DNA from 2 places in the Arthrobacter sorbitolis genome. Region 2 is predicted to be linked to the other one. Evidence: predicted binding sites of a transcription regulator. Region 2 holds the regulator's gene; the other holds the start of a gene.
What was found. The regulator HspR, encoded in region 2, represses chaperone genes until heat shock. The targets are predictions, from matches to a motif close to AAGTTGAGTCNNNNNGACTCAACTT.

Region 1: ACX80K_RS09320 (Hsp20/alpha crystallin family protein) is a predicted target of HspR. The motif match lies at 1,511-1,535, and genes of this name have one in related genera.

What each region holds. Positions count from the first base shown of each region.
Region 1 covers NZ_JBTNDM010000003.1:192,503-195,894, forward strand. Annotated here, with positions in the region: gene ACX80K_RS09310 (hypothetical protein) at 1-19, opposite strand, end outside; gene ACX80K_RS09315 (SDR family oxidoreductase) at 119-916, opposite strand; gene ACX80K_RS09320 (Hsp20/alpha crystallin family protein) at 1,010-1,480, opposite strand; tRNA gene ACX80K_RS09325 (tRNA-Val) at 1,684-1,757, opposite strand; gene ACX80K_RS09330 (DUF2630 family protein) at 1,930-2,181, shown strand; gene ACX80K_RS09335 (ABC transporter permease subunit) at 2,196-3,005, opposite strand; gene ACX80K_RS09340 (ABC transporter ATP-binding protein) at 2,998-3,392, opposite strand, start outside.
Region 2 covers NZ_JBTNDM010000002.1:248,350-251,741, forward strand. Annotated here, with positions in the region: gene ACX80K_RS05825 (nucleotide exchange factor GrpE) at 1-375, shown strand, start outside; gene ACX80K_RS05830 (DnaJ C-terminal domain-containing protein) at 543-1,532, shown strand; gene ACX80K_RS05835 (heat shock protein transcriptional repressor HspR) at 1,584-2,012, shown strand; gene ACX80K_RS05840 (hypothetical protein) at 2,154-2,720, shown strand; gene ACX80K_RS05845 (PspA/IM30 family protein) at 2,771-3,392, shown strand, end outside.

The sequences.
Region 1 (3,392 bases), on a different contig from region 2:
GGGTGAGGGGGGCGTCCATGGCGGGCCTTTCACGGAGAGGTCGGGAACACCACGCTAGCCACCGCTCCTGAACGCCGCATGAACGTCCGTTGAAGACTGCCGCCCGTCCTTCGACGGATCAGAGGGTGCGCCAGTCCCCGCTCGTGAGGTGCGAGCCGGCCTGCGGACCCATGAGGAGCATCCCGCCGTCCACGACGAACGAGGCGCCGTTGACGTAGCTCGAGGCCCCGGAGGCGAGGAAGGCGACGACGTCGGCGATCTCCTCCGGCGCTCCCGGACGGCCCACGGGGATCCCGGGGCGGTCCATGGTGCGGGGGTCCTCGTCCTCGGAGGAGTTCATCGGGGTGTTGATCTCGCCGGGCAGGACCGCGTTCGCGGTGATGCCACGGTCGGCCAGCTCGAGCGCGATGGTGCGGATCAGTCCGCCGAGCCCGTGCTTGGAGGCGTCGTAGGCCGCGGAGCCCACGCGCGGCTGCTCCTGGTGGACGCTCGTGACGGCGATGATGCGGCCGCCCCTGCCGCCGTCAAGCATGTGCCGTGCGGCGCGCTGGAGGCAGACGAACGCGCCGTCCAGGTTGGCGCCCATGGTGCCGCGCCAGGTGTCCCAGTCGGTCTCCATGAACATGGTGCCGCCGTTGACGCCCGCGTTGTTGACGAAGACGTCGAGGCCGCCGAGTTCCTCCGCGAGCCGGTCGACGACGTCACCGCAGGCGGGGGCGTCCGTGGTGTCCAGCTGCGCGACGGCGGACCGCACGCCCTTCTCCCGGACGAGGCGCGCGGTCTCCTCCGCGCCCTCCTGGTCGGAGTGCCAGGTGACGCCGACGTCGCAGCCTGCCGCTGCGAGGGCGATGGCCGTGGCCCGGCCGATGCCGGAATCGGAGCCGGTGACGATTGCTTTGGTGGGTGTGAAGTCCATATCCCCATCCTTCGTGCCCGGCGCGCGACGCCGCAAGGGGTCCTTCCGACGCAGTACCCCCGGGCACGGGGCCCGGGGGTACTGGTAGGGCGATCAGGACTCGACGGCGTCCTGGTGTCCGCTGCCGGAGGTCGGACCGCGGACGGCGCTGGACCGGACCGGCGCCGAGTCCTCGCCGCTGACGATCTCGATCTTGCGCGGCCTGGCGCGCTCGCTGACCGGGATCGCGACGCTCAGGACGCCGTTCTCGTACCGGGCGGAGATGCCCTCGGTGTCGACGCCCTGGCCCAGGCTGAGCTGGCGGAGGAACGAGCCGCTCTCGCGCTCGCGGGTCAGCCACTTCACGCCCTCGGCGCTGCGCAGCGTGCGCTCCGCGCGGATGGTGAGGAGCTGGCCGTCGACGTCGATGTCGACCGATCCGGGATCGATGCCCGGAAGGTCCGCCGAGAGGATGTAGTGGTCCTTCTCGCGGTAGAGGTCCATCGGCATGAGGCGGAGTCCGGGACGGCTCTCGAGGAGGGCGCCGGCAACGCGGTCCAGCTCGCGGAATGGATCGAACTTCATGGCCACTGGAAACAACTCCTTCGCATCTGGAGGTTGAGCGTCCTTCGCTCAACTACGGAAAAATGTTAGCACTCGACCCCTGCGAGTGCCAGCAATCGCCGTGTTCGCCCACAACGAACTCCCGACGTCCCGGGGCAACGCAGAAGGCCCGTACCGACGGATCGGTACGGGCCTTCCAGGGTGCTGCCACCAGCTGATCCTCGTGCCTGCGCGGGGCCTCGATCCCCGGGCCTTCCGCGTGTGAAGCGGATGCTCTACCAGACTGAGCTACACAGGCAATTGGTTCTCCAACAGCTTAGGGCATCCGGGCGCCGCGCCAAATTCCCCGGCACGCCCCTCTGGATAGGCCGGTGATCGTGCTGGTCAACCGCCCACCGCCTCAGTAGCCTGAAGAAAAGCCTGCTGATCATCCGCTCACGCCGGACCGGCGACGACGAAGGGATAGCACGATGGACGACCAGGACCTCCTCCAGCGCATCCAGGCACTCGTGCAGGAGGAACACGACCTCCGCGAGCAGCCGCAGGACGCCGGCGCGGCCGAGGCGCACCAGGACCACGTCGCACGCCTGAAGAAGGTGGGGGAGGACCTCGACCAGTGCTGGGACCTGCTCCGCCAGCGCCGTGCGAAGGCCGACGCCGGCGGGAACCCCGCCGACGCCGATGCGCGGCCCGTCAGCCAGGTGGAGGGGTACCGCCAGTAGTAGCCCGGTCGGTGCTACCGGCCGATGTCGCGGCGGGACAGCCCCACGACGGCGGCCACCACCAGGACGCCGCAGAGGCCGAGGAGCACCGCCATGCCGCCCGCCGCACCGTTCCCGAGGCCGTTGGCGAGCGGCGCCGGGGAGAAGGCCCAGTCGTAGGGGGAGAGGTCCTTCACCCAGCGCGCGGCCTCCGCCTGGTTCCCGAGCGCATTGAAGGCGTAGCCGAGGACGGCCACGCCCGCGCCCGCCGCGATCGAGGCCGTCCTCGAACCGGTCAGGGCGCCCGCGGTGACCGACGCCAGGCCGCTCAGCAGGGACAGCAGGTACAGCGCGAACGCCCCGGCGACGGCGTGGCCCGCCGGTATCCCGAGCCCGGAGGGTCCGTCCAGCGCGAGGAGTGCCACCAGCAGGACGCTGCACACGACGGCGAGCCGGAGGCCGAGGGCGAGGGCCGCCTCGAGGGCCACCTGCGTGCGCGTGACGCCGTGCGCGAGGGTGAGTTCGAGGGCGCCGCTCTCCTCCTCGCCGCCGATCGCGGCCGCTCCCCAGCCCACGGCGGCGATGGTCAGCAGGACGAAACCGATCAGTCCCAGCAGGGTCGCCTGCGCATAGCCCGCGCCCGTGGTGATCGAGTCGAAGCCGAGGGTGGAGACCAGTTCCGGAGGCAGGGACGAGACGACGGACTGGAGCTGGCCGGACGCCCCCATGGACGGATAGATCGGCAGGTAGAGCAGGCTCGCGGCCACCACGCCCGCGGACCAGCCGACCAGCCCGACGCGGGAGCGCTGCACGGCGTGGCGGACGAGGGGCAGGGTGCTAGCCATGGCGCGCTCCGGCGTGCAGCGGGCCGGGCCGGCCGTACAGGCCGAGGACGGCCTGTTCGAGGTCGGGCTCCTCGATGACGACGTCCTGCGGCGCGAGCTCGGCCACGAGGGGGATCAGGGCCGCGGGCGAACCCGACAGGCGACCCTCCACCACCACACGCCTGCCGGCGTCACCGTGCGACTCCTCCGTCGCGAGGATCTCCAGGCCCGCGCGGTCCAGGGCCCGGGTCTGCGCCTCGGTCAGGGCGTGGTCCAGCTCGAGGCGCACCGAGCGGGGAGCCTCGTCGCGCAGGTCGGCGACGCGTGCCGAGCGGACCAGGTGGCCCTCGCGGAGCACCGCGACATGGTCGGCACCGTGCTGCACTTCGGAGATCACGTGGGAGGAGA
Region 2 (3,392 bases):
CAGGCCGAGTACGTCAACTACCGCCGCCGCGTGGAGCGCGACCGCGATGTCGCACGAGATCAGGCGGTCATCGGCGTGATCAACTCGCTGATGCCCGTCCTCGACGACATCGATGCCGCACGCCAGCACGGCGACCTCGCCGAAGGGCCCTTCGCGGCCATCGCCGGCAAGTTCGAGAACGCGCTCAGGACGTACGAGCTCACCCGGATCGACGAGGTCGGCGTCGCGTTCGACCCGAACATCCACGAGGCGCTCATCCAGCAGCCCAGCGCGGACGTGCAGGCCGACAGCGTCAGCCAGATCCTCCGCGCGGGCTACCGCAAGGGCGAGCGCGTCCTCCGGGCCGCCCAGGTCATCGTGGCTGTGCCGGAGTAGTTGTTACCGCGCTGCGCGGACGCCGGGACGGCTCCCGAACGGCGGCAACGAAATTCCTGCGGGCCCTGGGGGCCCTTGGAATATTGAAGCCGCCTTCCTCGGGAACCGTCCCGGCGTACGCCGCCTACTCGCTTTTGAATTGGAAGAACTAGGAAAGGAGACGCCAATTGGCCAGTCAGGATTGGGTCGACAAGGATTTCTACAAGATCCTGGGTGTCTCCAAGGATGCTTCCGGCGCCGACATCAAGAAGGCGTACCGGAAGCTCGCCCGCAAGTACCACCCCGACCAGAACCAGGGTGACGCGGCCTCCGAGAAGACCTTCAAGGACGTGTCGGAAGCCTATTCGGTGCTGTCCGACGACGAAGAGCGCCAGCAGTACGATGCCATCCGCGCGATGGGCGGAGGAGCACGTTTCTCCGCCGGCGGCACCGGTGGCGGCGCCGGCAGCAGTGCGGGCTTCGAGGACATCTTCGGGAACCTCTTCGGCCAGGGGACCGGGACCCGCCAGCGCACCGGCTTCTCGAACAGCAACCTCCCGCCCGAGTTCGCCGACCTGTTCGGCGGCGGAGGCGGCAACGGCTTCCCGGGCGGCTTCCAGTCGACGCGGCCGCAGAAGGGTGCCGACCGGACCGCGTCCACGTCCATCTCCTTCGCGGGGGCCATCAACGGGACCACGATCGGCCTGCGCGAACCCTCGGGCGAGCAGATCGACGTGCGCGTCCCCGCGGGCATCCGCGACGGGCAGAAGGTCCGCGTCAAGGGCAAGGGGCAGCCGGGCCAGGACGGGCCGGGCGACCTGATGGTCACCGTCTCCGTCAAGGAGCACCCGCTGTTCAAGCGCGACGGCGACAACATCCGCGTGCATGTACCGGTCAGCTTCCCCGAGGCGGCGCTCGGCGCCCAGATCGAGGTGCCCACGCTCACGGGTGACCTGGTCAAGATGCGGATCCCCGCCGGTACGCCCTCGGGCCGGACGCTGCGCCTGAAGGGCCGCGGCGTGAAGACCTCGAAGGCGACGGGCGACCTGCTCGTCACCGTCGACGTCGTCGTCCCGCAGAACCTGTCCCGCGAGGCCGAGGCCGCCGTCGAATCCTTCAGGGACGCGACGAAGGACGCCGACCCGCGCGCCGGGCTCGCCGCGAAGGCGCGCCTGTAACCGATGATCCGAGCGATCGCCGGGAGCCCCGGCGAGGGAAGGAGGCCCACCATGGACTACACGATGCCCATCTATGTCATCTCCGTGGCCGCCGAGCTCGCCGACATGCACCCGCAGACGCTGCGCCAGTACGACCGGCTGGGCCTCGTGACGCCCAGCCGGGCGCCGGGCCGCGCGAGGCGCTACTCGCAGAAGGACGTCGGGACGCTGCGGGAGATCCAGCGTCTCTCCCAGGAGGGCGTGTCCCTCGAAGGCATCCGCCGCATCCTCGAGCTCGAGAACCAGGTGGCGGCCCTCAGGGCACGCGTCACCGAGCTGTCCGCCGAGCTGGCGTCCCGCCGCCTGCACTCCGAGTCCAGCCGCATCTTCGCCGCCGGGCTCGCGGGCGACGTCGTGACGCTGGCGCGTGGCCAGCGCCCCCGCCCGCGCAGCCAGGCGCTCGTGGTGTGGCGCCCGGACACTGCGCGTAGAGCGAACTAGGCGCCGCCGCGGAGGGGGCCGGAAGGCGCGTCTCCCCGGGCTCGCGTCGCCGTCCGCAGGGTGGCGTCCGGCAGGCTGCGGTGGAATTTGTCAGGGGACGCGGGCAGACTGGACGGATGGAAACCTTCCCGGAGCTGCGGCATGTTTGAACTCTTCGTCGAGGCCCTCGTGGTCGGTGCAGGCGTCGTCGCGGCCCTCGGTGCCGGTACGGGCGTCGCGGGCTGGTTGGTGGTACGCAAGGTCAGGCGGTCGCGCATCATCGAGCGCACGAAGGACCGTGGCACGCTCGCTGCCCGTGCCTACGCCCCGGACCGGCTGACGAGGGAGCCCGCGCGCCTCATCGCCGACCTCAAGCGCTCGTCCCGCGCCACGCACCTCGCCCTCGCGGAGGCCGGGGCGCAGAGGCGTCCCGTCGGTGACCTGCCACGTGCCGCCGCGGAGATCGACCAGGCCGCGGCCTCGCTCGAGAACCTGCTGCGTGCCGCCGACCGCGAGCCGAACCGCGCCCTCAAGCAGGAGTGGACGACCGACCTCGCGGCGCAGGCCCGGGCGCTCGACGAACTCTCCGCCGATCTGCGCCGCTGCCTCCTGCAGACGTCCCGGTCCATCGACACCCTGCAGCTCGACCAGGCGACCAACCGCCTCCGCACCGAGATCTCCGCCATGGCCACGTGGCGGGACAGCTACGGGAACCGGCAGACCTGGTGACCGGTTGGACCAGGTAGCCGCAACCCAACCACCGACCCGGGGGTCCCACAGTGTCGATCAAACGCCGCATCACGCGCATCGTGCAGGCCAACCGTTACGCGGCGGCGGAATCCAAGGAGGACCCGAGGGTCCAGGCGCAGACGGCCCAGCAGGCGCAGCGCGCGCTCCTCGACCAGGCGCGCCGGGGGGCAGCGGACGTCGCGGCGCATCACCACCGCGTAGGCCTCGCGGCCAACGAGGCCGCCGACTACGTGAACCGGATCGAGGCCGCGGCGGCCGCGGCTGTCCAGCGCGGTGACGACGACGCCGCCCGGGCGGCGATCCGCGAGTCGATGACCGCGCGGCGGCGCCTCGAGACCCTCACCAGCCAGTTGCACGAAGCGGAGCAGCAGGCACGCCGTCTCCACGACGACGTGCGGCGGCTCGAACAGCGCGTGCAGCAGAACGCCCTGGAGTACGACGCGATGCTGGCGCGCCGCGCGGCGGCCCAGGCGGCCATCGGCGTCCACGACGCGCTGGCGTCGTCCTCCCGCGAGGCGGCGGCGATCGACGCCGCGCGGCGTAACGCCGAGCTCGAGGTGCGGCGCTTCGAGGCGCAGGCCCAGGCGCGCGAGGAACTGTCGTGGACCGACCCGTCGTCGCCGCGCCTCCAGCAGGCCTTCGAGGAACTCG